DNA from 3 places in the Streptomyces sp. NPDC058470 genome. Region 3 is predicted to be linked to each of the others. Evidence: riboswitches for the same ligand, from Rfam matches in the RefSeq annotation. Region 3 holds a riboswitch; each other region holds the start of a gene.

Evidence for each region. A riboswitch is a leader RNA that binds a small molecule or an ion and turns the genes downstream of it on or off. The one in region 3 is predicted to bind S-adenosylmethionine.
Region 1: it holds a riboswitch for S-adenosylmethionine, as region 3 does, so the genes downstream of both, thrC (threonine synthase) here and ACFWP7_RS10930 (putative leader peptide) in region 3, are expected to answer to the same signal.
Region 2: it holds a riboswitch for S-adenosylmethionine, as region 3 does, so the genes downstream of both, ACFWP7_RS28270 (aminotransferase class V-fold PLP-dependent enzyme) here and ACFWP7_RS10930 (putative leader peptide) in region 3, are expected to answer to the same signal.

Annotation. Positions count from the first base shown of each region.
Region 1 covers NZ_JBHXMF010000097.1:14,291-22,781, forward strand. The annotation lists gene ACFWP7_RS40475 (NADH:flavin oxidoreductase) at 1-666, opposite strand, end outside; gene groL (chaperonin GroEL) at 983-2,608, opposite strand; gene ACFWP7_RS40485 (cold-shock protein) at 3,012-3,218, opposite strand; gene ACFWP7_RS40490 (MoaD/ThiS family protein) at 3,688-3,963, opposite strand; gene thrC (threonine synthase) at 3,960-5,300, opposite strand; SAM riboswitch class I at 5,318-5,465, opposite strand; gene ACFWP7_RS40500 (glucosyl-3-phosphoglycerate synthase) at 5,645-6,619, shown strand; gene ACFWP7_RS40505 (trehalose-6-phosphate synthase) at 6,696-8,120, shown strand; gene otsB (trehalose-phosphatase) at 8,117-8,491, opposite strand, start outside.
Region 2 covers NZ_JBHXMF010000043.1:375-11,273, reverse strand. The annotation lists gene ACFWP7_RS28310 (hypothetical protein) at 1-623, opposite strand, end outside; gene ACFWP7_RS28305 (NlpC/P60 family protein) at 655-1,677, opposite strand; gene ACFWP7_RS28300 (NlpC/P60 family protein) at 1,894-2,925, opposite strand; gene ACFWP7_RS28295 (NYN domain-containing protein) at 3,230-4,579, opposite strand; gene ACFWP7_RS28290 (hypothetical protein) at 4,614-4,853, opposite strand; gene ACFWP7_RS28285 (rhomboid family intramembrane serine protease) at 5,007-5,738, shown strand; gene ACFWP7_RS28280 (Lrp/AsnC family transcriptional regulator) at 5,735-6,016, shown strand; gene ACFWP7_RS28275 (PQQ-binding-like beta-propeller repeat protein) at 6,057-8,195, opposite strand; gene ACFWP7_RS28270 (aminotransferase class V-fold PLP-dependent enzyme) at 8,266-9,627, opposite strand; SAM riboswitch class IV at 9,817-9,933, opposite strand; gene trpD (anthranilate phosphoribosyltransferase) at 10,045-10,899, opposite strand, start outside.
Region 3 covers NZ_JBHXMF010000011.1:123,288-134,186, reverse strand. The annotation lists gene ACFWP7_RS10950 (LLM class flavin-dependent oxidoreductase) at 11-1,207, opposite strand; gene ACFWP7_RS10945 (NtaA/DmoA family FMN-dependent monooxygenase) at 1,204-2,592, opposite strand; gene ACFWP7_RS10940 (LLM class flavin-dependent oxidoreductase) at 2,611-3,855, opposite strand; gene ACFWP7_RS10935 (putative leader peptide) at 3,933-3,998, opposite strand; SAM riboswitch class IV at 4,095-4,208, opposite strand; SAM riboswitch class IV at 4,425-4,569, shown strand; gene ACFWP7_RS10930 (putative leader peptide) at 4,606-4,671, shown strand; gene ACFWP7_RS10925 (glutathione S-transferase C-terminal domain-containing protein) at 4,764-5,543, shown strand; gene ACFWP7_RS10920 (peptidoglycan-binding protein) at 5,558-6,238, opposite strand; gene ACFWP7_RS10915 (SpoIIE family protein phosphatase) at 6,557-8,971, shown strand; gene ACFWP7_RS10910 (SCO5389 family protein) at 9,027-9,419, opposite strand; gene ACFWP7_RS10905 (ATP-binding protein) at 9,551-10,513, opposite strand; gene rpmF (50S ribosomal protein L32) at 10,515-10,685, opposite strand; gene ACFWP7_RS10895 (DUF6445 family protein) at 10,877-10,899, shown strand, end outside.

The DNA of each region.
Region 1 (8,491 bases), on a different contig from region 3:
GGGGGAGACCGCGGCGCGGACGGCGGCGACGATCTCGGTCGCGAACTTCGTACGGGCGACCAGGTCACCGCCGTACGCGTCGGTACGGCGGTTGGTGCCCTCCCACAGGAACTGGTCGATCAAGTAGCCGTGCGCGCCGTGCAGTTCGACCCCGTCGAAGCCGATCCGCTCGGCGGCGGCCGCGGCCTCGGCGAACGCGGCGACGACCTCGTCCAGGTCGGCCTGGGTCATCTCCTTGCCCGTACCGGCCGTGCCGTCGATCCGCAGACCGGACGGGCCGACCGCGGGGGCGTCCGCGAACGGCGGCTGGCCCGCGCTGCGGACCATGCCGATGTGCCACAGCTGCGGCACGATCTTCCCGCCCGCCGCATGCACGGCCTCGGCGACCTTCGCCCAGCCCGCCAGCTGCTCCTCGCCGTGGAAACGGGGGATGCTGTCGCTCTGCCCGGCCGAGTCGTGGCCGACGTACGTGCCCTCGGTGACGATGAGGCCCACGCCCGCGGCGGCGCGGCGGGCGTAGTACGACGCCACGTCCTCGCCGGGGATGCCGCCCGGGGAGAACTGGCGGGTCATCGGCGCCATGACGATCCGGTTCGGGACGGTCAGGCCGTTGAGGGAGACGGGGCGGGACAGGATCTGGGCCGCGCGGGAGGGAGCGGTTGTCACGTGAGGGCTCCTATGGGGAGAGGTCGGTCGGACGGCTGGCAGGCGAAGGGATGCTCATGCATAGATACATGTGATGGATATCTGCACGCGCATTAGTTCCTGCCAGCAACTTCAACCGCCTCGCCCGTCAGCGCATTCCGGCTCCCGCGCGCCTTCCTCGTGATCCAGGACACGCGTCCGGATCACCCGGAGGGTGTGCGGACACGCGTCCCTACGGCACCCGGAAACGCCCGAGGGCGGCACCCCCTGGGAGAAAGGGGTGCCGCCCTCGGTACGAAGGACGGTGATCAACCGGGAGCCGAGGCCCCTAGGTCGATCAGAAGTCCATGTCACCGCCCGGCATGCCGCCCGGAGCGCCGCCTGCGGCGGCCTTCTCCGGCTTGTCGGCGATGACGGCCTCGGTGGTGAGGAACAGCGCGGCGATGGAGGCGGCGTTCTGCAGGGCAGAGCGCGTGACCTTCGCCGGGTCGATGATGCCTTCGGCGATCATGTCGACGTACTCACCGGTCGCGGCGTTCAGGCCGTGGCCGACGGGCAGGTTGCGCACCTTCTCGACGATGACGCCACCCTCGAGACCACCGTTGATGGCGATCTGCTTGAGCGGGGCCTCCAGGGCGAGCCGCACGGCGTTGGCGCCGGTCGCCTCGTCACCCGTGAGCTCCAGCTTCTCGAAGACCGAGGAAGCCTGGATGAGGGCCACGCCACCACCGGCGACGATGCCCTCCTCGACGGCCGCCTTCGCGTTGCGAACGGCGTCCTCGATGCGGTGCTTGCGCTCCTTGAGCTCGACCTCGGTGGCGGCACCGGCCTTGATGACGGCCACGCCGCCGGCCAGCTTCGCCAGGCGCTCCTGGAGCTTCTCGCGGTCGTAGTCCGAGTCGGAGTTCTCGATCTCGGCGCGGATCTGGTTGACCCGGCCGGCGACCTGGTCGGCAGAGCCGGAGCCGTCGACGATCGTCGTCTCGTCCTTGGTGATGACGACCTTGCGGGCACGGCCCAGCAGGTCGATACCCGCGTTCTCCAGCTTGAGGCCGACCTCCTCGGAGATGACCTCGCCGCCCGTGAGGATGGCGATGTCGCCGAGCATGGCCTTGCGGCGGTCACCGAAGCCCGGCGCCTTGACGGCGACGGACTTGAAGGTGCCACGGATCTTGTTGACGACCAGCGTCGACAGAGCCTCGCCCTCGACGTCCTCGGCGATGATCAGCAGCGGCTTGCCCGACTGCATGACCTTCTCCAGGAGCGGGAGCAGGTCCTTGACACTGGCGATCTTCGAGTTGGCGATCAGGATGTACGGGTCGTCCAGGACGGACTCCATACGCTCCATGTCGGTGGCGAAGTACGCCGAGATGTAGCCCTTGTCGAAGCGCATACCCTCGGTGAGTTCCAGCTCCAGACCGAAGGTCTGGGACTCCTCGACGGTGATGACGCCTTCCTTGCCGACCTTGTCCATAGCCTCGGCGATGAGCTCGCCGATCTGGGTGTCGGCGGCGGAGATGGAGGCCGTGGAGGCGATCTGCTCCTTGGTCTCGACATCCTTGGCCTGCTCGAGCAGGGCACCGGAGACGGCCTCGACGGCCTTCTCGATACCACGCTTGAGGGCCATCGGGTTGGCACCCGCGGCTACGTTGCGAAGGCCCTCGCGGACCAGCGCCTGCGCCAGAACGGTCGCGGTGGTCGTACCGTCGCCGGCGACGTCGTCCGTCTTCTTGGCGACTTCCTTGACCAGCTCTGCGCCGATCTTCTCGTACGGGTCCTCGAGCTCGATCTCCTTGGCGATGGAAACACCATCGTTGGTGATCGTGGGGGCGCCCCACTTCTTCTCGAGGACGACGTTGCGGCCCTTGGGACCAAGGGTGACCTTGACGGCGTCGGCGAGCTGGTTCATCCCGCGCTCGAGACCGCGCCGCGCCTCCTCGTTGAACGCGATGATCTTGGCCATGTGAAGTGGTCCTCCCGGACTGGGGTGGATTGCTCCGGACCGCGCCCGCGCCCGCGACGGACGGCCTGCCTGCCTCGTGGTTCCTTGCCCCACTTGGCCTGCGGGCCTCACTGACCCGGTCCTCGTTGTCACTCTCACCTGCAGAGTGCTAACGCCAATGATTAGCACTCGCCCCTACCGAGTGCAAGCGACTCCGGAAGATCCCCAGGTGAAGCAGGGGGCGCACACGGCGCGAAGACAGCCGGAGGGACCCGCGGACAGCCGGCCGCAGGGGGCGGGCAGACGAGCAGACCGACGAGCAGATGGACGGACAGACGGACGGGCAGACCGAAGGGCCCGCACCCCCTGGTGGGGATACGAGCCCTTCGTCACGTCGAACAGAACTATTCAGTCGGCGCGTGCTTCAGCTGGTCGCCAGCCGGACCATGTCCGCCTGCGGCCCTTTCTGGCCCTGCGAGATCTCGAACTCGACCCGCTGGCCCTCTTCAAGGGTGCGGTAGCCGTCCATCTGAATCGCGCTGTAGTGGACGAATACATCCGCACCACCGTCGACCGCGATGAAGCCGTACCCCTTCTCCGCGTTGAACCACTTGACGGTGCCCTGAGCCATGCCTAACTCCCCTATTACTGGCCCTTGCACAGGACCGCACTTCGCGGGCCCGGGTCAGACCTCACCCCCCAAGGATTGGGGGTGTGCGCCGGAACGCGTCGACCGCGGCTGAATGTATCTGTCCAACTGCCCTCTGCAACAGGTCAATCGGACGAGAATTCTGAGCACGACCGATCGGGAATATGCGGAGAATTCGCAAAGTTTCAGGGCAAGTCGGGCCCCGTAAATGCCATAAACGGCTCAAAGAGGCGGGGCACTTTGGCTACTTCTTGTCGGGCATCGGGCGAGGACTCATATGCGCCCGGCATGAAACCAACTCGAAAGCGAAGCGGCTTCCCCAACTGTACCGCGCTCAACCATACAGAATTGCCCCCTCCGCTTCTCTCACGGAGGGGGCAATTCGATGAACTCTCGGTGACCGCAATTACCTAAGGTAACGGCAATCACCGTAAGTAATGACGCGTGACGGTCAGCCTCCGGCGACGGCCGGAATGATCGAGACGCCCGCGCCGTCCGGCGTCGCCGTCTCCAGGCCCTTCTCGAAGCGGACGTCGTCGTCGTTCACGTACACGTTGACGAAGCGACGCAGCTTGCCCTGGTCGTCCAGGACGCGTGCGGCGATGCCGGTGTGGTTCTGCTCCAGGTCGGCGATCACCTCGCCGAGGGTGCCGCCCTCGGCCGTCACCTCGGCCTTGCCGGCGGTGTAGGTGCGCAGGATGGTGGGGATACGGACGTTGACGCTCATGACGCGAGGCCAGCCTCTCGGAAGGAGTCCAGGTTCGGGCGGATGGTCGCGGTGAGCCCGGTGTCCGAGGCCACCGCGTCCAGGGTCTTGAGGCCGTCGCCGGTGTTGAGGACGACGGTGGTGAGGGTCGGATCGAGCAGACCGTTCTCGATCAGCTTCTTCGCCACACCCACCGTCACGCCACCCGCGGTCTCGGCGAAGATGCCCTCCGTCTGCGCGAGGAGCTTGATCGCGTCGACGATCTGCTCGTCGTTGACGTCCTCCACGGCGCCGCCGGTACGCCGCGCGATGTCGAGCACGTACGGCCCGTCGGCCGGGTTGCCGATGGCGAGCGACTTGGCGATGGTGTGGGGCTTCTGCGGGCGTACGACGTCGTGGCCGGCCTTGTAGGCGACGGACACCGGCGAGCAGCCCTCGGCCTGGGCACCGAAGATCTTGTACGGCTTGTCCGCCACGAGGCCGAGCTTGATCAGCTCCTGCAGAGCCTTGTCGATCTTCGTGAGCTGGGAGCCGGAGGCGATCGGGATGACCAGCTGGTCGGGGATCTGCCAGCCGAGCTGCTCGCAGATCTCGTACGCGAGGGTCTTCGAGCCCTCCGCGTAGTACGGCCGCAGGTTGACGTTGACGAAGCCCCAGCCCTCGCCGGCCGGGTCACCGATCAGCTCGGAGCAGAAACGGTTCACGTCGTCGTAGTTGCCCTCGATGCCGACGAGCTCGCCGCCGTACACCGCGGCCATGACGATCTTGCCCTGCTCCAGGTCGTGCGGGATGAAGACGCAGGAGCGGAAGCCGGCGCGGGCCGCGGCTGCGCCCACGGCGCCCGCGAGGTTGCCGGTGGAGGAGCAGGAGAGGGTGGTGAAGTCGAAGGCGCGGGCGGCCTCGATGGCCTGGGCGACGACACGGTCCTTGAAGGAGTGCGTCGGGTTGCCGGAGTCGTCCTTGACGAAGAGCTTGCCGGGGGTGACGCCCAGCGCGCGGGCCAGGTTGTCGGCCTTGACGAGCTTGGTCCAGCCGGGGTTGATGTTCGGCTTCTCCGCGACGTCCGCGGGGACCGGCAGGAGCGGCGCGTAGCGCCAGATGTTCGCGGGGCCCGCTTCGATGCGCTTGCGGAGGTCCTCGGTCTCGTAGGCCGAGAAGTCGTACGCGATCTCCAGCGGGCCGAAACACTCCTCGCAGGCGAAGAGCGGGCCGAGCGGGACGCGGTGTCCGCACTCGCGGCAGGAAAGCGCGGTGGCGGGGCCCAGGTCGACGGAGTTCGCGGAATCCGGGGAAGTCACGGAGTTCGTGGTGTTTGCAACGGTGCTTGCAGTGGTGCTTGCAACTGTCTGCGCAGCCATGGAGGCGAGGCCCTTTCTCCTCATCTTCCTCACGACGCACTTCGCCGTGAGACGGATTTGGCACCTTCCCGAGCCGGGAGCCTCGCCACATCGACGTGACAAGAACCAGCTGGAGGGTTGCCGGGGCTTCAACGGGCCGTATCCCTCTGCCCCTCTGGATGAGCGGTATTCAGTTGTGCGCCGGACGACCCCCGACATGCGATGGTCATCAGCGTTGTTCAAGACTGTAACCGAAGGCCTGGATGGTGGAGAGAGCCGTCCGAACCGCGAGATGCCAGCGACACACCAAACGCTGCCGCGGCGACGGGCACAAGCATCCCAATGAACGCAAGGGAGAGCCGCACGTGCTTGAAGACGTCGAGCGCTGGCTGAGCACGCGCTCCTGGTCCGTGACCGACCGGCCGCTCAAGAAGCTCATAGCCGCGAAACGATCCACCAACTCCACGGTGAGCGTGGTCCTGCCCGCGCTCAACGAGGAGGCCACGGTCGGTGAGATCGTCTCCATCATCCGCCGCGACCTGATGACCCGCAAAGTCCCCCTCGTCGACGAGATCGTCGTCATCGACTCGGGCTCCACGGACCGCACCTCCGAGGTCGCCGCCGCCGCCGGTGCGCGAGTAGTTCACCGGGACGAAATACTTCCCCGCATCCCGGCCGTGCCCGGCAAGGGCGAGGTCCTGTGGCGGTCACTCCTGGTGACGAGCGGTGACATCGTCTGTTTCATTGACGCGGACCTCAAGGAGTTCTCGTCGGACTTCGTCTCCGGGATCGTGGGGCCGCTGCTCACCGATCCGGGCGTGGACCTGGTCAAGGCGATGTACGACCGCCCGCTGAACCTGCCGGGTGAACCCACCTCCGGCAGAACCGCGGCCGGTCAGGGCGGCCGTGTCACCGAACTGATGGCCCGCCCCCTGCTGAACATGCACTGGCCGCAGCTGGCCGGCTTCGTCCAGCCGCTCGGCGGCGAGTACGCGGCCCGCCGCACCCTCCTGGAACAGCTCCCGTTCCCCGTCGGATACGGCGTGGAGCTCGGCATGCTCGTCGACGCGCTGCACCTGGTGGGCCTGGACGCGCTCGCCCAGGTCGACGTCGGTGTGCGCAAGCACCGGCACCAGGACGGCCAGGCGCTGGGCCGGATGTCCGCCGCGATCTACCGCACCGCACAGCTCCGGCTCGCCCGCGGCCACCTCATCCGGCCGGCCATCACCCAGTTCGAACGGGGCGAGTCCGGCTTCGAGCCGCGCACCTACTCCGTGGATACGGAAGAACGGCCTCCGATGGCGGAAATCTCGGAGTATCAGTCACGCAAAGCGGCGTAAACCGTCGACGGTATACGTCTGCGCGGTACCCCGTCCGTACGTTTGAGCGTTTCCGGGCCGGGCTAGATTGACGCGTATGGCTTCCACGGCTTCGACTGCTGCTTCCACGGCATCCCCGCAGGGCTCCCACCGGATCCTCGTCGCGTCCAACCGCGGCCCGGTCTCCTACGACGTGCGCGAGGACGGCGAGCTCCAGGCCAGGCGCGGCGGCGGCGGCCTGGTCTCGGGCCTGTCGGCGATCGGCCCGGACGCGGGCGCCCTGTGGGTGTGCTCGGCGCTCGGCGACGGGGACCGCGAGGCGGTGAGGCGCGGGGTCGGCGAGGACGGCGTACGGATGCTGGACATCGACGCCGAGGTGCACGCGGACGCCTACAACGGCATCGCGAACTCCGTGCTGTGGTTCGTCCACCACATGCTCTACCAGACGCCGCTGGAGCCGGTCTTCGACATGGAGTTCCGGCGACAGTGGGCGTCGTACGAGGCCTACAACCGGGCCTTCGCGCAGGCGCTGGCCGACGAGGCGGCCGAGGGCGCCGTGGTGGTCGTACAGGACTACCACCTGACCCTCGTCCCCGGCATGCTGCGGGAGCTCCGCCCCGACCTGCGGATCGGGCACTTCTCGCACACGCCGTGGGCGCCGGTCGACTACTTCCGCATGCTCCCCGACGACATCGCCGAGCAGGTGCTGCGCGGCATGCTCGGCGCGGACCGGCTCGGCTTCCTCACCCAGCGCTGGGCGTCCGCGTTCACCGCGTGCGCGCAGGAGCTGGTCGGCGGCCTCGGTGACACCCGTGTCGGCGTGCACGGGCTCGGCGCGGACGCGGACTTCCTGCGCGAGCGCGCACACGAGGCGGATGTCGCCGAGCGGATGGCCACCCTGCGTGAGCAGATCGGCGAGGGCCGGAAGGCGATCGTGCGGGTCGACCGCACCGAACTGTCGAAGAACATCGTGCGCGGACTGCTGGCCTACCGGCAGCTCTTGGAGGACCAGCCGTCCTGGCGCGAACGGGTCGTGCACGTCGCCTTCGCCTACCCCTCCCGTCAGGACCTCGCCGTGTACCGCGACTACACGGCCGAGGTGCAGCGGGTCGCCGACGACATCAACTCCACCTACGGCACGCCCGGTTGGACGCCGGTCGTCCTGCACGTCAAGGACGACTTCGCCCGCTCCCTCGCCGCGTACCGGCTCGCCGACGTGGCCCTCGTCAACCCGATCCGGGACGGCATGAACCTCGTCGCCAAGGAGGTGCCGGTCGTCTCCGACGAGGGGTGCGTGCTGGTGCTGTCCCGGGAGGCGGGGGCGTACGAGGAGCTGGGCGAGGACGCGATCGTGGTGAACCCGTACGACGTGGTCGGCACGGCGCGGGCGCTGCACGAGGCCTTGTCGATGGGGGCCGGTGAGCGGGCCGAGCGCACCAAGCGGCTGGCCGCCGCGGCGACGGCGCTGCCTCCGGCGCAGTGGTTCCTGGAGCAGCTGCGGGAGTTGGAGAGCCGGCCCTAACCGAGCCGCGCCGTCAGGGCCCTCAGCAGCTGTACGACGCCTGCCGGGCCGTCCACCACCAGGTCGGCCCGCTCGGCCAGTTCCGCGACCTCCGCGCTGCCGCTGCACACCAGGAGGCCCGGGATGCCTTCGGCGCGGAGCTTGTCGACGGCGGCGAAGGCCGGGAGGTCACCGAGGTCGTCACCGGCGTACAGGACCGCTTCCGCGGCGGTCTCGCGGACGTGTGCGAGCAGGGCGACGCCCTTGTCCATCCCCGGCGGGCGGAGTTCCAGGACCATGCGGCCCGGTTCGACGATCAGGCCGTGCCGGCCGGCCAGCTCGGTGAGGGGCTCGCGCAGGGCCTCGAACGCCGCCTGCGGGTCCGCCGCGCG
Region 2 (10,899 bases), on a different contig from region 3:
AGCCCCGCCATGCCCTCCACGGACTTCGGTACGAGCGCGACGACATGCCCCGACCAGTCGGTGCCCCACGCCTGCGACACGGCGGGCACGGCACGGTCCGCGAGATCCGCGTAGGAGCGCAGCCGGTCCTCCGACTGGCCGACCCCCATCACCAGGCTGTGCTCGCCCCGTACGACCGTCACCGCGCCCTGCTCCCACAACTGCTCGCTCGCGTCCTTGGCGGGCTTGTCCGAGGCGACGTACCACGTGCCGTCGGTGCGGATCAGGTCAAGAGTGCGGGCGGCCGTCACGGGGGCCTTGTCGTAGCCGTCGACGCGGTAGCTCAACTCGGCGTCGGCGGTGGCCCGGTCGCCGGAACGGTGGAAGCCGGTCACGCGGTACGACCAGGCCGCCAGCGGCACCTCCCGGAGATTCCCGAACTCGGTGAGGGGGGTGCCCGTCTGCTCGGTGGCCCGGTACGCCGGCTCGTCCCGGTCCAGGACGGCCGCCGACCGCCGGTCGAGGACCCGCTGCACCTCGGCCGCCGCGGTGTCCGGGGCTGCGCCGCCGCCGCAGCCGACCAGCACGGCGAGCAGCAGCACCAGGGAGAGCCCCGCTCGCGACGCGCGCCTTCGACCAGCCACGTTCCCGATCGTACGGTGCCTTCGCGCGCGGTCAGACCCTGGTGACCGACGAGACCGGCATCATGCCCACGGGGTCGTAGCGGACGGGCGCGCCCGGGTAGGGCGCGTGGATCACCTGCCCGTTGCCCATGTACATCGCGATGTGGCTGGCGTCGTCGCGGTAGGCGATCAGGTCGCCGGGCTGCGCCTGGGAGAGCGGCACCTGCCGCCCGGCGTACCGCTGGGCCTGCGAGGTGCGCGGCAGACCGACCCCGGCCTGTCCGTACGACCACTGCATGAGGCCCGAACAGTCGAAGCCGCCGGGCCCGTTGGAGCCCCACACATACGGGCGGCCGAGCGCGGAGCGGGCCGCGGCGACGGCGGCGGCCGCGCGCCCTGAGGCCGGGGCCGTGCCCGCGAAGTCGGGCATGTCGGAGCGCCCGGAGCGGGACGCCCGGTCATAGGCGGCCCGCACGGAGTCGGGCAGGGCGTTGAGCAACTGCCGCGCCCTGGTGAGCTTCCGCTCGACGGTGCGCTTGTGGTCGGCGACGGCCTTGCGGCTCTTCTCCAGCTCGGCGAGCTTGCCGGCGGCCTCCTCGCGATGCTGGGCGAGGTCGCGCATGGCGAACTGGAGCTCCTTGAGTTCGCCGGCCTGGTGGGCGTTGATCCGATCGAGGACGGCGGCCTTGTCGAGGTAGTCGTCCGGGTCCTCGGAGAACAGCAGCGCGAGGGACGGGTCGACACCTCCCGAGCGGTACTGGGCCCCGGCGAGCGAACCGAGCGCGTCGCGCATGGTGTTGATCCGCTCCTGCTGCCGGGCGATCTCGTCCTGGGCCTCACTCACCTCCTCGCGCAGCGAGTCGGCACGCTCATCGGCCTTGTTGTACGCCTCGGTGGCCTTCTCGGCCTGCTCGTACAGGCGGTCCACCTCGGCCCGGGTGTCGTCCTGCGGCGCTGCGGCGGCCGGTACGGCGCCGAGGGCCGCGGCGGCGGCGGACATCACGCAGACGGCGAAACCGGCGGCGCCGGCGCCCGGGTCGAAGCCGGACGCTGCAAAGCGGCGATGGGACCCCACGAGTAGCCGCTCTCCCTTCCGCTGTCACTCCCCCTGAATTGGAGGAAACGCGGCCGACAGTAGCCGTGCGACGACGCACTGGCCAAAGACCCCGGCGGGCACACAACGTGACACCCCGCCGGAGACGCAGGTCACCGGCGGGGTGTGGGGTCAGCTGGAGTCACCGCGATTCGCCCGTTCGGGCGGCATGGCGACAGCCTCCTCGAAGCGCGTGCGTCAGATCCGGACGCCGAACTGGAAGGGCATGTTGCTGATCGACTCGTAGCGCACGACCGCGCCGGGCTTCGGAGCGTGCAGCACCTGGCCATTGCCCGCGTAGAAGCCGACATGGTGGAAGTCGCTGTAGAAGATGACCAGGTCGCCGACCTGCAGATCGCTCTGCGAGTAGATCCGGGTGCCCGCGCTGGCCTGCGCCTCCGCTGTGCGGGGTATGGACACACCGGCCTGGGCGAAGGCCCAGGAGGTCAGACCCGAGCAGTCGAAGGAGGAGGGGCCGGAGGCGCCGTAGACGTACGGCGAGCCGAGCACGGACTGCGCGGCGGCGTACGCGGAGCCCGCGCGGCCGGAGGCGACGCCTGAGCCGCTGAAGGCGGCGTTCTGGGCGGCGGTGCTGGCCTGCGCCTCCTTCGCGTCGAGGGCTGCCTGCTCCGCGGCCGTGAGGCTGTTGAGGAGTGAATTGGCCTCGGCGAGCTTGGCCTGGACTTCCTTCTTGTTCTTGGCGAGCTCGGTGCGGGTGGCGGCGAGGTCCTTGAGCTTCTCGGAGGCTTCCGAACGCTGCTGGGCGAGCGCGCGCTGCTTCTCCTGGACCTCCTTCAGCGTCTCGACCTGCTGATTGCTCAACTGGTCCATCGTGGACGCCTTGTCGAGGTAGTCGTCCGGGTCCGCCGAGAGGAAGAGCTGCACGGAGGGGTCGATGGCGCCGGTGCGGTACTGGGCGGTGGCCATCGAACCGAGGCCGTCACGCAGGTCGTTGAGCTCCTGCTGGCCGCGGGCCACGTTGTCCTGAAGGGTGTCGATCTCCTTCTGGAGCTTGTCCTGCTTCTCCGTGGCGCCGTTGAGCTTCTCGGTGGCCTGCTCGGCCTCGTCCTGGAGCTTGTCGACCTGGGACTTGACGTCGTCCACGCTCGGCTTCTCGCTCGGCGCGGCGTTGGCGGCATTCGCGCTGAGGACGACGGCTGCGGCCGCGGCGGTGCTGAGCACGGTCAGACGGGCGCGGCTCGGCTGCTTGGGTCGACGGTGGGACGCCACGAAGGCGAGCTCCTTCTTCCTTCAGCCGCCTGCCGATCACTCCGACGGGCGGGCCCCCTCCACCGTCACTCCCAATGAGTGATCACCCGAGCAGAGGTTCGAGGCCTGACCCTAGTGACCTTCTTGTGATCAGTTCAAATCCTGACAGGAAAAATCTCGGTCACTGAGCGTTTCTTTGCCGACAACTCACAAGCAGTAATGCGCACTTGACACTACGTTGCGTGAAGATCCCGCCAATCCGGGCATCACACCCAGACGTTACGCATGACGCTTAGGTTGCCTATGGGGCGTACGCGGCATCCGATCAGCCGTGCGAGAAGCGCTTGAGGAGCACCACCGAAGCCACCGGCCGCGCACCCGCCTTGGCGATCCCGTCGGCCACCTCACGGTCGGTGGAGACGACGATGACCGGCCGTCCCGGCGGCTCGGCGCGCACCAGCTGGCGAATCAACTCGTCCGCCGTGACGCCGGGCTTGGAGAAGAGCACGCGCACCCCGCGCGGCGGCGCGAGCAGCACCGGTGCGGCCAGCTCGGCCCCGTCGAAGACACACGTCACCTCGGCCCCGGTCTGCGCGGCGAGCTGCGAGAGCTGCCCGAGCAGTCTGAGCCGCTGCTTCTCCAGCGGCATCTGCGGATAGCCGGTCTTGGTGACGTTGTAGCCGTCGACCACCAGATGGGCCTGCGGCAGCGCGAGCAGCTGGTCGAGGATCGCCGGGTCGTGCTCGGAAAGCGCCCGGGCCGCGATGTCCTTCGGTGTCATCCGTCCCGGTTCGACCGCGTCGACCGTCTCGGCGGGCCGCACGGACACGGGCGGCAGTGCGAGCTCCCGCCGCAGGCCCTGCGTGGCCTCAAGGACGGTGTCGAGCAGCAGTCGTACCCGCATGTCCTCGACGCTGCGGCCCTCGCGCGTCGCTCTCCGCGTCGCCTCCAGGGCCGCCTCGGCCTCCCCGAGCCGCGCCTTGAGCCGCCGGGCCTCACTCTCGGCGGCCGACAGCTGGGCCTGCCCCTCCGCCCGCGCGGTGTCCGACTCGGCCTGGAGCTTGCGTACAGCCGCCTCGCCGCGCTTGACGTCGCTGAGAGCCCCGCGCAGCTTGCGGTGGAGTGATTCGGCTTCCTTCTTCGCGGATTCCAGCTCCGTACGCAGCCGTTCGGTCTCCGCCTTCGTCTGGCCGCGGGCCTCCGCCAGCTCCTGGCGCAGCCGCTCCAGCTCGGCCCGGCTCTCCTCGTCGGCGCGCTCGGCGTCCGCCCGCAGGGCCTCCTCGCCCGCGGCGGCCACCAGCTTCACCCAGCCCGTGGGGCGCAGCACATAGGCCGCGGCCGCCACGTCCAGCGGATCCGCGGCCGGGGGCGGCGCGCCCGAGTCGAGTGCGCCGGTCAGCTCCGACTGCGCTTCTCTCAGCTTCTCGGCGATCCGCTGCCTGAAGAGCGGGTCCGTCTCCAGCGCGGCCGCCATCGCGTTACCGGCGAACTTGGCCCGCCTGTTGGGCGCGAACCGCGCGAACTGCCGCAACTGCGAGGGCAGTTCGCCGATGGTCAGCCCGCCGAAGCCGTCGGAGACGATCTGCACGACCCGCCGGCGCACACCGTCGGGCAGCGGACGGTCGAGCACCTCGGCGGTGCCGTCGTCCGGCTCCCCGCCTGTGGTCTCCACCATCCGTCACCTCATTACCTGTGCGGGGCCCGCTCCCTCAGGAGCCGGCGCCCGGCCTGTCCACGAGTTCCACCTGATCCAACGCGTTGCACCAGCGACACCGCACCGACTCGATGGTCTCACTGACCACCTCGCGTTCCTCGACCTTGGGTTCCCCGGCGAGGTCGAGATGCACGTACTCGACGACCTTCGACGAACGGGTCACGTCGAAACGTGTGAGGTTGCCGCAGAGCGTGCAGCGCCAGCGGGTCTCGGCAGTCGGGAGGGGAACCGTCATGTGGTGTCGTTTTCCTTCTGGTGTCCGTACCACGCCAGTCTCCCTGGCGTGTATGGCTCGTAACCCTAAGGCCTGGCGGGTACTCGACGTTCGGCCGTCCACTGCGGCGAGGCACTCTGTGTGCATCCGTTCTGTTACGCCATGCTCTGCACCATGATCGGCAACTGGAGTACGACGGTCGGCAGAGCGGTGCGGAGTAAGCCGGCACCGGTGACGTACGGGCTGATCGTGCTGTCCTGCCTGATCTTCGTGATCGGTCCGGCGTCCGGCCTCAATCCGGTGTACGGCACCGGGGACGAACTGCTGGCGGCCCAGCAGGCCTACTTCCGGCGCTGGGGCGTGGTGCCCGCGGAACTCCTCACCGGGGACCCGCGTGCGGCGCTCACCCCCGCCACGGCCCTGTTCATCCACGGCGGCTGGCTCCACCTCCTGGGCAACATGCTCTTCTTCCACGTCTTCGGGGTGATGACCGAGGAACGGATGGGCCGCGTCGAGTTCGCCCTCTTCTATCTGGGCTGCGGCTACCTCGCCCTGCTTGGCTACGCGGTCGCCAACGCGGAGTCCCAGCAGACCCTGGTCGGCGCCTCCGGGGCGATCTCCGCGGTGCTCGGCGCGTTTCTGTACCTGTTCCCCAAGGCCCGGGTGACCAGTCTCTTCCCGTTCCTCTTCTTCCTGCCGCTGCGCTTCCCGGCCTGGGTGGTGCTGCCCTTCTGGGTGACCCTGCAGTGGCTGGCGGCGGGTCGCGCCTCCACCGGCCCCGGGGTCGCCTATCTGGCCCACCTGGTGGGCTTCTCCCTCGGCTTCGGCTACGCGTGGGTGCGTTTCGGCCGGACGACTAGAGTGAAAGCCCCAGCCGCGGCCCCCGAGGGAGAAAACCAGCCGTGATCACCGCGATCGTGCTCATCAAGACCAGCGTGGACCGGATCCCCGAGATCGCGGAGTCGATCGCCGCCCTCGACAGCGTCAGCGAGGTCTTCTCGGTCACCGGTACGTACGACTTGATCGCGATGGTCCGCGTGAAGGCCCACGACGACCTGGCGGACGTCATCCCGGGCAAGATCAGCAAGATCCCCGGCGTCGAGGGCACGGACACCCACGTCGCGTTCCGCACGTACTCCCAGCACGACCTGGAGGCGGCGTTCGCGATCGGCCTGGACGGCTGAGAGCCGGTCCCGGTCAAGCGCGGCTGAGAGCCGGTCCCGGTCAGGCGCTGAGGTCCACCGCGGCGATTCCGCCGCCCGAGGGAACGTAGCAGCGCTTGCCGCTGAGCACGGGGCTGTGCTGGTCCTCGCCGGTGGAGTTGCCGAGCGCCTCGCTCCACACCGGTTTGCCGTCCATACCCAGGGCGCACAGGACGAGCCCGCTTCGCACATAGATACGGTCCCCGGCCACCACCGGGCCCGGCAGCCAGTCGCCGCCTATCTCGTACGTCCACGCGGTGGAGCCGTCGGCCGCCTTGACCGCGTCGACGGTGCCCCGCCCGGTGGTGATCGCGAGCGACCGGTTCCCGGCGACCATCGGGCCGCTGCTCTCCGCCCGGGCATCCCACAGCAGCTCACCGTCGAGGCTGAACGCGTGCCGCTTCGCCCCTCCGTCCGACTCGGCGACGAGGATGTCGCCGACCAGGGCGGGCCGGCCGACGTCGACGCCCGTCGAGACCTCCCAGAGCCTGGTGCCGTCCTCGGCGTCCAGGGCCACCAGGGTGTCGCCGAAGGTGCCCGCATAGACCACGCCCCCTGCCACCAGCGGGGTGCCGGTCGGACCGGCGGGGGTCGACGCGCTCCACAGCACGGTGCCGTCGGCCGCGTAGCAGCGGAACCCTCCCTCATCGGTGCCGCCGGTGGCGACCAGTACGCCGCGGCCCGCGAGAATCGGCGGGTCGTAGCCGTTGTCGCCGACGTTCCTGGTCCAGCCGAGCTTGCCCGTCGCGTCCACCGCGCACAGCCGGCGCCGCGCCCTCTTCTGGTCCCAGACGACGCAGAAGATCCCGTCCGGGGTGACGACGGGCGTCGACACCTCCTCGCCGAGCGCGAGCGCCCAGTGCCGCCCGCCCGCACGGGACAGGGCGTGCAGCTTCCCGTTCGCGTCCCCGAGGTAGACGACTTCGCCGTCCGGCGACACGGCGACACAGGGTCCGTACAGGCCGCCGAGCCCCGCGGCGTCGTACTGCCAGGCCAGGGCGGCGGAACTCTCCGTGCCCGCCGCGGATGCGGTCCGGGGGGACTCGGGAGACTCGGAGGTCCCGCCGCCCTGCGTTCCGCCCTCCCGCTGCCAGAGCCACCAGCCGGCTCCCCCGCCGGCGGCGACCACCGCCCCGCCCGTCACCGCCGTCAACAGCCTCCGCCGCGAAGGCCGTTCGGGTTCCGGTAAGCGGTCCGGCGCCGAAGCGCCCGTGACCGTCGCCGGGGCGATGTACTCGACGCGGCTCTCTCCCTCGCCCGACTCGCGCTCCGGAAGCCACCGCTCGTCCCCCGCGACCGTCGCCGGTGCGGAGGTGAGCCACCCCGGCCGCAGAGCCGCCCGCAGGGAGGCCGCCGAGTGTCCGGCGGCCTCGACCACTTCCTCGGGGGTGGGCCGGCCCCCGGGCTCCTCCCGCAGACAGGCCTCGACCAGCGGAAGCACGCGCGCCGGAACCCCGGAAAGATCGAAGTCCCGTGTGACGATGCGCAGCAGGATCACCGAGTCCTGGCCCTCCCCGAAGGGCTCGCGGCCGCTCGACGCGTACGCCAGCACGGCGCCCAGCGCGAAGACGTCACTCGGCGGACCCACCTCGGAACCGTTGCGGATCTGCTCGGGCGAGACGTATCCGACCGAGCCGACCATGGTGCCGGTGCGGGTCATCGCCGTCGCCTCCAGCGCCCGTACGATCCCGAAGTCGATGACCCGCGGACCGTCCGGCGCCAGCAGGATGTTGGACGGCTTGAGGTCGCGGTGCACCATGCCTTTGGCGTGGATCGCGGCGAGGGCCTCGCCCAGTGCGGCCGCGAAGGTGAGCACCGCGTCCTCGGGCAGCGGGCCGCCGTCGAGTACCGCGTCACGCAGGTTCGGCCCCTCGACGAACTCCGTTGCCATCCAAGGCCGTTCGCCCTCCGGGTCGGCGTCGATCACCCGCGCGGTGTAGGTGCCGCTCCCCCCGACGGTCTGCGCGGCCCGCACCTCCTGGCGGAACCGGGCGCGGAAGGTGCGGTCCTGAGCGTGCTCGGCCCGCACCACCTTCACGGCCAGCCGGAGCCCGGCACGCGACTCGGCGAGATAGACCTCGCCCATGCCGCCCGCGCCGAGCCGCCCGAGTACCTCGTACGGACCTATCCGCCGTGGATCCGTCTCCCGCAGCGCCTGCACTCCCCGTGACTCCCCTGATCGCCGTACGGCCGCCGAAGGGGAGCGTATACGCCGTGCTCCTGTCCGGCGATCACACGGCCGGAACGCAACGCCCGTCCTGCGTCCGGTAGTTCCACTTCGCGCCGTCCCGGACGAGCTCCTTGACCGCGCGCACGAAACGCTCGACGTGCTCGTCCGGCGTGCCGGCGCCGAAGCTGACGCGGATGGCGTTGAGGGACTTCTCGCCGGGCGCGGCCTCGGGGGCGCCGCACTCGCCCTGGGTCTGCGGGTCGCTGCCGAGGAGGGTGCGCACCAGCGGGTGGGCGCAGAACAGGCCGTCGCGCACCCCGATGCCGTACTCGGCGGACAGGGCGGCCGCGAAGTGCGAGCTGTTCCAGCCCTCGACGACGAAGGAGATGACGCCGACGCGCGGGGCGTCGTCGCCGAAGAGCGAGAGGACCCTGACCTCGGGCACCTGGGCGAGACCCGCGCGGACCGTCTCGATCAGGTGCTGCTCACGGGCGACGAGCGTGTCGAAACCGGCTTCGGTGAGCGCCTTGCAGGCGGAGGCGATCGAGTAGACGCCGATCACGTTCGGCGAGCCGGCCTCGTGCCGGGCGGCGCTCTCGTGCCACTCCACGTCCACACCCCCGTCCGTACGCCGCGACACCTTGCGGCTGGCGCCGCCGCCCGCCAGGTACGGCTCCGCCTCGCGCAGCCAGTCGGAGCGGCCCGCGAGGACACCGGAGCCGAAGGGGGCGTACAGCTTGTGCCCGGAGAAGGCGACCCAGTCGACGTCGAGGTCGCGCACCGACACCGGGTGGTGCGGGGCGAGCTGCGCGGCGTCGAGGACGATGCGCGCGCCGTGCGCGTGCGCGGCGGCGGCCAGCTCACGCACCGGCCACAGCTCACCCGTGACGTTCGAGGCGCCCGTGACACAGACGAGGGCCGGACCCCGAGGGTCGCGGTGGCTGAGCGCGCGCTCCAGGGCCGCGACGGCCTCCGCCGGCGTACGCGGGGCGTTCAGGTACGTCACCTGCGCGTCCCGCCAGGGAAGCAGCGAGGCGTGGTGCTCGGTCTCGAAGACGAAGACCTGGCAGTCGGCCGGAAGGGCGGCGGCGAGCAGGTTGAGCGAGTCGGTGGTCGACCGGGTGAAGACGACCTGGTCGTCGGCACGGCAGTCCAGGAACTCGGCGACGGTGGTGCGGGAGTTCTCGAAGAGGTCGGTGGACAGCTGGGACAGGTACCCGGCCCCGCGGTGCACGCTGCCGTAGTACGGGGCGTAAGCGGCCACGTCGTCCCACACCCGCTGGAGGGCCGGGGCGCTGGCGGCGTAGTCGAGGGCGGCGTACGTGACCTCGCCACCGGTGACGAGCGGGACGGTGACATCTTGTCCCAGAACGGGCAGCTGGGTACAAACGTCCTGGTCGGCGGCAACGGTGGAGACAGACATGGCGAACTCCTGTGAGACGCGGGGAAATCTCCGCGCGAGCCGGTCCATGGAGATGACGCTCAGCGCGGGAAGGGGGTGAAAGGGATAGGCGGAAGAGGGGCTCTACGCCCTATCGCATTCGCTTGCTCACAGAAGGCTCCCTCGAATGACCAGGACCCCTGGGCCTTAACCACTCAGAAGAGGGCGAGGGGTCCGCGCTTGCCGCAGACCTCGCTGCCTACGGCCTGGTCTTCACCCGGGGCACCCCGCCACGGACGGAGGGTTGCCGGACAGTCGGCCGGGGCCTCATGACTGTCACTCATGACCTGCCGAAAAAACTAACCGAACCGATCGCGACGGCGCAACCCGTGTCCGGATCCCGGAACGCGCAAGGGGCCGGACCTCTTCGGCCCGGCCCCTTGCGAACCGCCTCGCGAACTACGCGTTGGTCGCCGCCACCCACCGCTCCAGCGTCCGTTTCGCCGCCCCCGAGTCGACGGCCTCCGCCGCCTTCGCCATCCCCGCGCGGATCTGCTCCGCGAGCGGCCCGTCACCCGGCGACAGGGCCACCAGCGCCGCCGCCGAGTTCAGCAGCACGGCGTCCCGCACCGGCCCCGTCTCGCCGTCGAGGAGCCGGCGCGCCACGTCCGCGTTGTACGTGGAGTCCGCGCCCCGCAGCGCCTCGATCGGGACCAGGTCGATGCCGACGTCCCTCGGGTCGAAGGTCTCCTCGGTGACCTTTCCGTCCCGTACGACCCACACCCGGGACGTGGAGGTGATGGTCAGCTCGTCGAGCCCGTCGTCGCCGCGGAAGACCAGCGAGGAGTTGCCGCGCTCGGCGAAGACGCCCGCCACGATGGGCGCCATGCGGGGGTCCGCGACGCCGACGGCCTGCGCCTTCACCCGTGCCGGGTTCGTCAGCGGACCGAGCGCGTTGAAGACCGTACGGATGCCCAACTGCGCCCGCGCGGCGCCCACATGACGTAGCGCCGGGTGGAACTTCACCGCGAAGCAGAAGGTGATCCCGGCCTCCTCGGCCACCTCGGCCACCCGCTCCGTCGTCAGCTGCAGATTGACCCCGAGCTTCTCCAGGACGTCGGACGCCCCGGAGGCGGAGGAAGCCGCCCGGTTGCCGTGCTTGACGACCTTCGCGCCCGTCCCGGCGATGACGATCGCCGACATGGTGGAGATGTTGACGGTCTTGGCCCCGTCACCGCCCGTACCGACGATGTCGACGGTCCTCCCCGGCACCTCGATCACGTTGGCGTGCTCGTACATCATCCGTACGAGTCC
Region 3 (10,899 bases):
CGGGTGCTCCTCAGCGGTCGGCCGGCGCGGATACGCGCTCTGGTACGGACGGGGATTCGGGCTCGGATACGCGCTCTGACGCCGGCCCGGAAACGCGCTCGGATTCGGGCTCCGGCTGGGACTCGGGTGTACTCGTGCCCGCCGACGGTTCCGCGAACACCGGGCCCCACGCGAACGGCGGATCAGGAATCTCCCGTCGCAGCACGGGCGCGATGTCGGACTGGAAGAGTTCGAGGGAGGCCCGGTGCTGGGCTCCGGTCAGCCCGCCTGCGTCGGCTTGCAGATGCAGCACGGTGTGCCCGAACTGCTCGTGATAACGGTGCACTTTCTCGATCACCTGCTGGGGGCTGCCGATCAGCGCCGAGCTGCGCTCCACGAAGTCCTCCAGGGTCGTGAACACCGGCTCCAGGCCCAAGCTCTTCTGGAACGCCAACTGCCCCTCGAAGACCGGGCGGTAGGCGGCGATCGCCTCCTGCGACGTACGGGCCGCGTGGTAGCCCGCAGACCCGGCACCGACCGCGATCCGGGCCGGGTCGTGGCCGTAGTGCTCCCAGCGCTCCCGGTAGTAACGGATCAACTCGGCATACGGCTCGATGGGGTTGGTGACGTTCGCCGAGAACAGCGGATCGCCGTAGCGGGCGGCGAGGTCCACCGACTCCTTGCTGGTCGCGCTCCCGTGCCAGACCCGGATGGGCTGCTGGAACGGCCGGGGCCACACCTCGGCCTCGTGCAGCTCGGGACGGAAGCGGGTCGCGGCGGTCACCTTGTCCTGCCGCCAGATCTGCCGGAACACCTCGTAGCCCTCGGCGTTGCGGTCCCACTGATCCTCGGGCGTGACATGGAACAACTCCCGCTGGGCGGTGCCGTTGCCTTTGCCGATGATCAACTCCAGCCGTCCGCCGGACAGGTGGTCCAGGGTCGCGTAGTCCTCGTACGCGCGCACCGGGTCGAGGAGGCTGAGCGTGGTGACCGCCGTGAACAGGCGGATCCGGGAGGTGAGCGCCGCGATGTGGCTGAGTACGACGGGCGGCGAGGAGGAGATGAACGGCCGCTCGTGCCGCTCCCCCACACCGAAGCCGTCGAAGCCCAACTCCTCGGCCAGCAACGCGTTGTCGATGACCTCGCGAAAACGCGCGTTGGTGGGTTTCCGCACGCCGGTCACCGGGTCCGGCGCGTGCACGATCAGGGTGATGGCGAGGAACTTCATGACGCGGCCTGTACGGCTGGAGCGTCGGCGTCGGGGTGGGCCAGGCCCAGGTGATCGCGCAGGGTCGTGCCCTCGTACTCCGTGCGGAAGACGCCGCGTTCCTGGAGCAGCGGGACGACCGTGTCGGCGAAGCCGTCGAGGCCGCCCGGAGTGATGTGCGGGACGAGGATGAAGCCGTCGCTGGCGTCCGCCTGGACGAAGTCGTTGATGGTCTCGGCGACGGTGGCCGGGGAGCCGACGAACGACTGACGGTTGCCGGTCTCGATGACGAGGTCGCGGATGGACCACTTGTTGGCGGCCGCACGCTCCCGCCACTCCCGGGCGGTGGCCAGCGGGTCGCGGTACATCCGCACCTGGGCGCGGCCTCGGGCGATGGTGTGCTCGCCCGGGTCCGGATCGATGTCGGGAAGCGGTCCTTCCGGGTCGTACGCGGACAGGTCGCGGTTCCAGACGAACTCGAGGTGCTTGATGGCGGTGGCGCCGCTGACCTGCTGGCGCCGCACCTCACGGGAGATCTCCTCCGCCTCCGCGTCCGTGTCACCGAGGACGAAGGTGGCGGCGGGCAGGATCAGCAGCTGGTCGTGGGCGCGGCCGTGCCGGGCGAGGCGGCCCTTGACGTCCGTGTAGAACGCCTGGCCCTCTTTGAGGGTGCTGTACCGGCTGAAGATCGCGTCCGCGCCGGCGGCGGCGAACTCGCGTCCTTCGTCGGAGTCTCCGGCCTGGAAGATGACCGGGCGGCCCTGCGGGCTGCGCGGCACGTTGAACTGCCCCTCGATGTCGAAGTGCTGCCCCTTGTGCACGAAGGCTCCGGCCTGCGCGTCGCGGAGGAAGGTGCCGCTCGCCTGGTCGGCGACGATCTCGTCCCCTCGCCAGGAGTCGAACAGTTCGTGGGTGGTGGCCAGGAACTCCTTGGCCCGGGAGTACCGCTCGTCCTGTGGGAGGAAGCCGCCGCGGCGGAAGTTCTCACCGGTGAAGGCGTCCCAGGAGGTGACGACGTTCCAGGCGGCGCGCCCGCCGGAGAGGTGGTCGAGGCTCGCGAACTGACGGGCCACCTCGTAGGGCTCGTTGAACGTGGAGTTGATGGTGCCGGTCAGGCCGAGGTGTTCGGTGACGGCGGCGAGTGCGCTGAGGATGGTGAAGGTGTCGGGCCGTCCGACGACATCCAAGTCGTAGATCTTGCCGCCCTGTTCGCGCAGTCGCAGCCCTTCGGCAAGGAACAGGAAGTCGAACTTGGCGCGTTCGGCGGTTCGCGCGAAGTGCGCGAAGGAGCTGAACTCGATGTGGCTGCCGGCCTCGGGGTCGCTCCACACGGTGGTGTTGTTGACGCCGGGGAAGTGCGCCGCGAGGTGGATCTGCTTGAGCGGCTTGTCCGTTGACTTGCTCATGAGTGAGGTCCCTCCGGCTCAGACGTGGGCGGCGTAGCGGTTGGCGGGGCGGGCGAGCCCCAGCAGCCCGCGCAGGGTGTCGGCCTCGTACGAGTGCCGGAAGGCGTCGCGGCGCTGGAGTTCGGGGACCAGGCCCCGGGTGATCGCCGGGAGGTCGTGCCCGGCGACGGCCGGACGCAGTCGGAAGCCGGTCAGCCCGGACTCCCGCAACTCCTGGAGCAGATCGGCCAGTTGTACGGGGGTGCCGGTGAACACCCGCGCGTCGCTGGTGTACGGGTAGCCCGCGAGGGCGTCGAGACGCTCTCGCCGGTCCACCGCGGCGGCGGGGTCGTTGTCCAGGAACACCACGAGGTCACCGAAGAGGTGCAGGGGCTCCTCGGCGCGTCCGGCCGCCTCCTGTTCGGTGCGGACCGCGGCGACGATGGCACGCGCCTCTTCGACGTCGTGCGGAGTGACGTACCCGATGTCGGTGCTGCGGGCGAGCAACCGGAACGGCGCGCCCGTCGTGGACTCGTGGGCCAGTGCGGTGACCAGGGGCTGGCCCTGCGGCGGGCGGGGTGTGATGGACGGGCCCTTGACGCTGAAGTGCTTGCCCTCGAAGTCGATGTAGTGCAGTTTGTCGCGGTCGACGAAGCGGCCGGTGGTGACGTCCCGGATCTCCGCGTCGTCCTCCCAGCTGTCCCACAGTCGGCGCACCGCCTCGACGTAGTCGGCGGTCTCGTCGAACAGGTCGACGATCAACTCCTGTAGAGCCGGGGTCTCCAGGTCTTCGATACGGAGCTTCGGGAACGTCCGGCGTCCGAAGTGAGCTGCCTCGTTTTGCCGCGCGGACGCCTGCACCCGCAGGCCCGCGCGGCCGGTGCTCACATAGTCGAGGGTGGCGATGGCCTTGGATATGTGGAAGGGCTCCGTGTGGGTGGTCACCACGCTCGGCACCAGCCCTATGTGGCTGGTCAGCGGCGCGACACGGGCGGCGATGAGGACGGCGTCGAGTCGGCCGCGTACCTGATCGGTGCGTGCGTCCGGTTCTTGGAGGCGTGCGGACTGCGGGCCAAGGCTGTCCTCGATGGTCACGAAGTCGAGCAGGCCGCGCTCTGCCTCGGTGATCAGGTCGGTCCAGTACGAGGCGGTGAACAGATCGTGGGGGCGGGCCACCGGATCACGCCAGGCGGCCGGGTGCCAGCCCGCGCCGTCGAGGGCGACGGCCAGGTGCAGTGCGGCGGTGGAGGAAGAGGATGAGGGCAACGACGTTGACGAGGACACGAAAGGGGTGCCTTCCTGATCGACCGTGTGAGATCGCCGGGCCTCGAACTGGGAGGGTGCGGCGGCGGGGTGACAGGTCAGGGACGACAGAGCGCGCCGGCCACGCGCTGGAGATCGATGTGCGGCCGGGAGTACAGGTGCACGCGACGGCGCGGGGCGAGAACCGGGACACGAAGACGGGGCACGGGCTGCACGTCCGTCACCTCCGCCCTTCCGGCTCGGCGGGCTGGAGGCCGCCGGCATCGCGCTTGCGGAACCCGGGACGGGTACCGCCTGGTCGTCACCTGGAGCACCCCGCCGCGGAGGAGGGTTGCCGGTCAGCAAGCCAGGGCTTGACGCTGACGCTCATAACCTGCTGGGGACGTTACGGGAGGCCACAGCGGTGCGCAATGCCCGGGGATCATGGTCGTGCTCACACCGCCGCGCGTCCTCAGGAGCGACAACCACCGGGCTGCGCAATCTGTTCCACGCCTCCTGTCCAGCCTGAGGCACGCCGAATGACCACCTGGTGAGACTGCGCCGGAGGCCTTCTTGACGGCCTCACGGAGCGCACCGACACTGGCGGGGACGGTCACGATTGTCAGCGCCCTTCGGGCAGGTTCTCCTGCCCGTGAGGTCATCGGCCCCGGCTCGCTGGCAGGCAACCCTTCCACCGCGACGGGGTGCCCCGGGTGACGACCGGGTCCCGCCGGTGCGGTGGGACAAGCGTGGTCTCGCGTCTCGCGAGCCCCGAGTGTGGGACAGGTGGGAATGGCCAACAGCGGTTTGACGAGACGCCTGCACATCGATCTGTTGCGTGTCTCCAGCGCCTACTAGTCCGAGCGATCCGGACCGGTACGTAGCGCAGTCACTCCGCTCCGCCGCGGTGCCCACAAGGTGGCCGTGGCTTCCTCGTCCCATGGAGAGTCATGTCCGAGACAATCTCGCACGCCCCGAACTCCGGTACGTCCAGCACGTGTACCCCGACTCCGTGCGTCCCCGGCTCACTTGACGCGGTCCCTCACCCCCGGATCGCCGCCACCCCGTCCGCCCGCCCGCACCGTTTCCGCAGCCGTATCGGAGTGGGTCTCGCCGGCGGCTTCTACCCGGCCCCGCACCGCTACGAGTTGTATCTGTCCGCGCACTGTCCCCTCTCGCTGCGGGTCTCCATCACCCACGGCCTGCTGGGTCTGAAGGACTCGGTCGCCACCACTCTGCTGGCGCTCCCCGCCGACACCCCCTCCGCGTTCGCCTCACTGCGCGGGGCGTACGAGGCCACCTGGCACCACTACGACGGTCCGCTGACCGCCCCCGCGCTGTGCGACCGGTGGAGCGGACGGGTGGTCAGCAACCACACGCCCGACATCCTGCGCGACCTCGGCGACCTCTTCGCCGACCGCGCCGGATCCTGTCACTCCCCGCTCCGCCCGGCGGAACTCGCCGCGGACATCGACGCCCTGCGCGACCTCCTCGACCGGGATGTCACCCCGGGTGCGCCGCCGCAGGAACGGTCGGCGGCCCTCGACCTGCTGAACCGTCAACTCGCCTCTGGCCCCTATGCGTTGGGCAAGGAACTGACCGCGGCCGATGTGGACCTGTGGGTCGCCCTCGTCCCACTCGAAGCGGCTCAGGACCTGTCCTCGTACGCGCTCCTCCAGGACTATGTGCGACGTCTCGACGCCCACCCGGCCTTCCATCGGCACCTGTAGGTCAGGAGTGCTCGTCACGTACGGGATTCCAGGGCGGCCCGGGTGTCGTTGCCGTAGACGCCCGTCTCGTCGCCCCGGATCCCGTACCAGCGCTGGAAGCGGGCCACGGCCTCGGTGAGTGTGGGGTCGTAGGTTCCGCTCGTGACGCCGCTCTCGTACACGTCCGGGATATGGAGGAGCCGTTCCTGGAGTTCCGTCACGTCGGGGCCGCGGTCTCCCTCCCGGAGGGTGCCGGTGCCGTCCGGGTCGGCGGCGCCGGAAGGGGCCTGGACGACGGGGGCCGTGGCGGACGGGGCGGCACCGGCCCGCGATCCGCCGTCACCGCCGGGCAGCAGTATGGCCAGGGCGAATCCGACCAGCGCGGCCGCCGCCACCGAACCGACAACCGTGGCCCGGCGCGGACCGGTGGCACGCTCGGGCCCGGGCTCATGCACGGGCGGCGCCGCCGGCTGCGCCTCCCCGTCGGCGGCATAGTTCTCGCCGGCCAGGACGGGCTGCAGTTCCTCCGTCTCGCCCAGGTACGCCGACGGCAATCTGATCGACTCAGGGCTTTCGTCCGGGCCGACGGCCTGCTGATCCTCACGGAACTCCCTCACCAGTTCCGCGAGGGCCTCCGTCCGGCGGCGTTGCTGGACGTAGGTGGGTTCGAGTGCCGGGCGGCGCATGGGCTGCTCGCGTTCGGGCGGTGTCGACACACTGCTCTCCTTCCGTGCGACGCGGTCTCCCGCCATCCCCGTGGAGAGATACGGAGGCACCGGCGCGGGAGTTCAACCGCCGCCGGCCGACTCCGTGACGGACGAACGGACGAACGGACGAACGCGGCACGCGACCCGTCACTGTACGTAACCCCCCTCGGCCTCCGTGCGTCCCGCCGTGCGGCAAGTCCAAGCCCGCGCGACAGTCGTACAACGTGAAGAATGAGCGCGAGGGGGTAAGACCACCTTCGGAGAGCGGAGAGGGTCGCGGTGGTTTCGAGCAAGGAACGGGACGTGTCGGCCCAGCAGCGCCTCGACATGGCGGACGCCGTGCCCCTGCTGCTCGACGCCCGTATGGCGGTGACCAGCTGGACCGCGGACGCCGAACGGCTGCTGGGGTACGCGGCCCGGGAGGCGCGGGGACGGCCTGCCGCCGACCTGCTGATCCCCGAGGACGCGGCGCGGCTCCCGGAACTGGCCGAGCGGTGCCGCAGTGACGGCGGCTGGGCGGGCCTGCTGTCCGCACGACACCGGGACGGGCACCCGTTGAAGTTGATGGTTCGGGTTGTCCCCCTACGGCCGAGCGAAGGCGCGGCACGCTGGGTGGTGCTGCTCGCGGACCTGGCCGACGGCGCCGGCTGGCACATGAGCCGCTCGGTGCTGGAGCGGATCACCTCGCGTTCCCCGGTGGGCATAGCGATCGTGGACACGGAGCTGCGGTACGTCTGGTCGAACCCCGCACTGGAGCAGTTCGGCGGAGGCCCGGCCCAAAAACGCCTCGGCCGCAGGCTCGCCGATGTGCAGCCGGGCCTGGACACCGAGCGGATCGAGGCGCAGATGCGCCGGGTGCTTGAGACGGGCGAGCCGGTGGTCGCGTACGAGCACGTGGGCCGCGTGAGCTCCGCGCCACACCGCGAGACCTCCCACGCCATGTCGTTCATCCGTTTGGAGGACGACGACGGTCACCCGATAGGTGTCTACTACACCGTCGTCGATATCGGCGAGAGCTACCGCGCCCGGCGGCGGCTCGCGCTGCTCGACCGGGCCGGCGAGCACATCGGGCGCAGCCTGGACGTCATGCAGACCGCGCAGGAACTGGCCGATGTCGCCGTGCCGGGGCTGGCCGACTTCGTCGCCGTGGACCTGCTGGAATCCGTACTCAGGGGCGGGGAGCCGGCGCCCGGTCCACGGCGCGACGCGGACACGGTGCCGCTGCGGCGCGCCGGGCATCGGTCGGTGCAGGGCGGGCTCCCGGAAACCGCCGTCGAGATCGGCGAAGTGGCCTCCTACCGGGCGGGGTCTCCCCCGATCAGGTGTCTGACGGACGGCGAGTCCTGGCGCGAGGAGCGGCTGGATCCGCTGGGCAGGGAGTGGACCACGGCCACCCCCGGGAGCCACGCCGCCTCCTTCCTCGATCTCGGGCTGCACAGCGTGATGATCGTGCCCATCCGCGCCCGCGGCGTCACTCTGGGCATCACCACGTTCTTCCGGCGCAGCCGCCAGGACCCCTTCGACGCGGACGATCTCAGCCTGGCCGAGGAGTTCGTCGGCCGGGCGGCCCTGTGCGTCGACAACGCCCGCCGCTACACCCGCGAGCGCGACGCGGCCCTCGTCCTGCAGCGCAATCTGCTCCCCCATCGCTTCCCCGACCAGGACGCGGTGGAGGTCGCGGCCTGCTACCGGCCCGCGGACGAACTGACCGGTCTCGCCGGGGATTGGTACGACGTGATTCCGCTGTCGGGTGCGCGGGTGGCCCTGGTGGTGGGCGAGGTGGCCGGCCACGGTATCGACGGCGCGGCGGCCATGGGACGGCTGCGGGCCGCCGTACAGACCCTCGCCGATCTGGACCTGACGCCGGAGGAGGTACTGGCCCACCTCGACGATCTGGTCAGCCGCGCCGCCCGGGAGGAGGGCACCGGCGCCGACGACCGTACGAGCGGCATGCAGGCGGTCGGCGCCAGCTGTCTGTACGTGGTGTACGACCCGGTCAGCGGCCAGTGCTCGATGGCGGGCGCGGGCCACCCCGCTCCCGCGATCGTCACCCCCGACGGAACCGTCACCTTCGCGGACCTCCCCCACGGCCCCGCCCTGGGGGTGGGAGGTCTGCCCTTCGAATCGGTCGAGCTGAACCTCGCCGAGGGAAGTGTGCTGGCGCTGCACACCGACGGTCTGATCTCCACACTGCGTACGGGGCGTGATCCGGAGGCGGGCAGGGAGCGGCTGCGCCGTGCGCTGGAGGCACATGGTCAGCCGCTGGACGGACTGTGCCGACGCATCGTCGACGATCTCGTGCCGACGCGTCCGTACGACGACGTGGCGCTGCTGATGGCCCGGACCCGTCGGCTGGGGGCCGGGCGGGTCGCGACCTGGGACCTGCCCATCGATCCGGCGATCGTCGCGACGGCCCGAAAGTCGACCTCGCAGCAGCTGCACACCTGGGGTCTGGACGAGCTGGCCTTCACCACGGAACTGGTGGTGAGCGAACTCGTCACCAACGCCATCCGGCATGCATCGGGCCCGATCCGGCTGCGGCTGATCACCGACCAGGCGCTGATCTGCGAGGTCTTCGACGGCGGCGCGACGGCCCCGCACCTGCGCCATCCCAAGACGACCGACGAGGGGGGCCGCGGTCTGTTCCTGATCTCCCAGTTCACCCAGCGCTGGGGTACCCGCTACACCGCCGAGGGAAAGATCATCTGGGCGGAACAGTCCCTCACGGAACCGGCGGTCTGACGTACTCGGGTGGTGGCCGCTTTCCGCCGAGCGGCCACCACCCGCACCTGCCGACTCAGCAGTCGCGGAACTCCGGTGACTGGTTGAGGATCTGCGAGCGCAGCGAGGTGAACCGGGTGTGGGTCTCGCCGCCCTGCGCCTCGGGGCGGAAGACGGCGACACGGTGGCAGTTCATGAAGGCGAGGGTGACGCCGAAGTGCCTCTCCAGGCTGGAGCGGATCGCGTCACTGGCCAGCGCCCGCAGCAGCTGCCCGCGTTCCCTCTCCGAGGGCGGCGGTGTGTGGTTGTCGGCGAACTCCCGTGCCCCGTCCCGTAGTTCACCGACCAGGCCGGCGATGAGATCGTAGGCGTACGGCAGTGACGTACGGACGGTTTCCACGAAGTCCCCTTCGCGGACCTGACCGCGTTCGGCTTCGGCGAGCAGCTTCGGGGAGACGTCGAGTGACATGAAGAGGCAGTCCTGTCGTCGACTGGTTCGGGTGGTGTGCGGTGATGGTGCGTCGGCGGGCGGTGTACGGCGGTTTCGTGGGCCGTGTGCCGCCGCGCCCCATGGCCTGTGGTGGCGCTTCTTCGCCCCGTTCAGGCGGGGTTCGACGCCAGGGCCGTCGGGCCGTGCCGGAAGCCCGGGTCGATCTGTGCGGAGAGGTCGCTGCCGGTGGCCCGGTCGGCCCAGGCCGCGGCGTTGCGGAGGTGGAAGGCGACGGCGTGCTCCTGGAAGGCCGACCAGTCCTTGGTCCGGGCGTCCAGTGCGGTCCGCAACTGGCTCAGGGCGTGGAGGTTGTGCGGCTCCACATCGCCCTGCGGGCGGCCCTGTTCACGGGATCGCACCCAGGAGGAGTACTGAAAGTACGTCAGGAGGTCGTCGCCGACGTGCTCCTTGAGGAACAGTACGTCGTCCTCGCCGGTGACCTTGTTGCCGACCACCGCCACCGGGATCCCGAACTCCTCGGCGTGGTCGCGGTATTGGCGGTACACCGAGATGCCCTTGCGGGTGGGCTCGGCGACCAGGAAGGTCATGTCGAACCGGGTGAAGAGGCCGGAGGCGAAGGCGTCCGCGCCCGCGGTCATGTCGACGACGACGTACTCACCGGGTCCGTCGACCAGATGGTTGAGGTACAGCTCCACCGCTCCGAGCTTGGAGTGGTAGCAGGCCACGCCGAGATCGCTCTCGTCGAACTCACCCGTGACCATCAAGGGCACGCCCTCCACATCCTGGACATGGTGGGAGTGCACGGCGTCGTCGCCGAGGAGCCTCAGCAGGCGCGATCCACGGCCCGGCGGGGTGGTCTTGATCATGGCCTCGTGTGAGGTGATGCGCGGGTTGCCGCCGCGCAGGAAGTCCTTGATCTCGCCCAGCCGTGCGCTGAGGGGCGGCGCGGTGAAAGATCGGTCGTCGCCGAGGCCCAGGGCCTGGGCCAGGTGCTGGTTGATGTCGCCGTCGATGGCGACCAGGGGCGCTCCGGAGTGCGCGAGGTGACGGGCGAAGAGGGCCGACAGCGTGGTCTTGCCGCTGCCGCCCTTCCCGACGAAGGCAGCGCGCACGTCAGCCCTCCGGGCGCAGCAGCCCGCGCTCGTACGCCTTGGCGAGCCGTTGCGGTACGAGGTACGAGGAACCGTCGACGGTGACAGGGACGAGCTGCACCGGGGCGGCCTTCCACTGCGCGCGGCGGTGGCGGGTGTTGCTGCGGGACATCTTCCGCTTGGGAACGGCCATATCGGTCTCCTGTGAGGGGTGGGATGGCGAAGCTCACGCTATATGAACATGGATCCCATTACCAAGCCGACACCGCAGGACATGGCACCGCGAGACGCCTCTCCCCGACTCCTTCGCGGGCGGACCGAGTTGACGGAAGGTTGACCAAATCGCAGGAGATCACTGACGTTCCCGTCTATATGGTCTCCCGCATGCCCCCACAACCTCAGAGAAC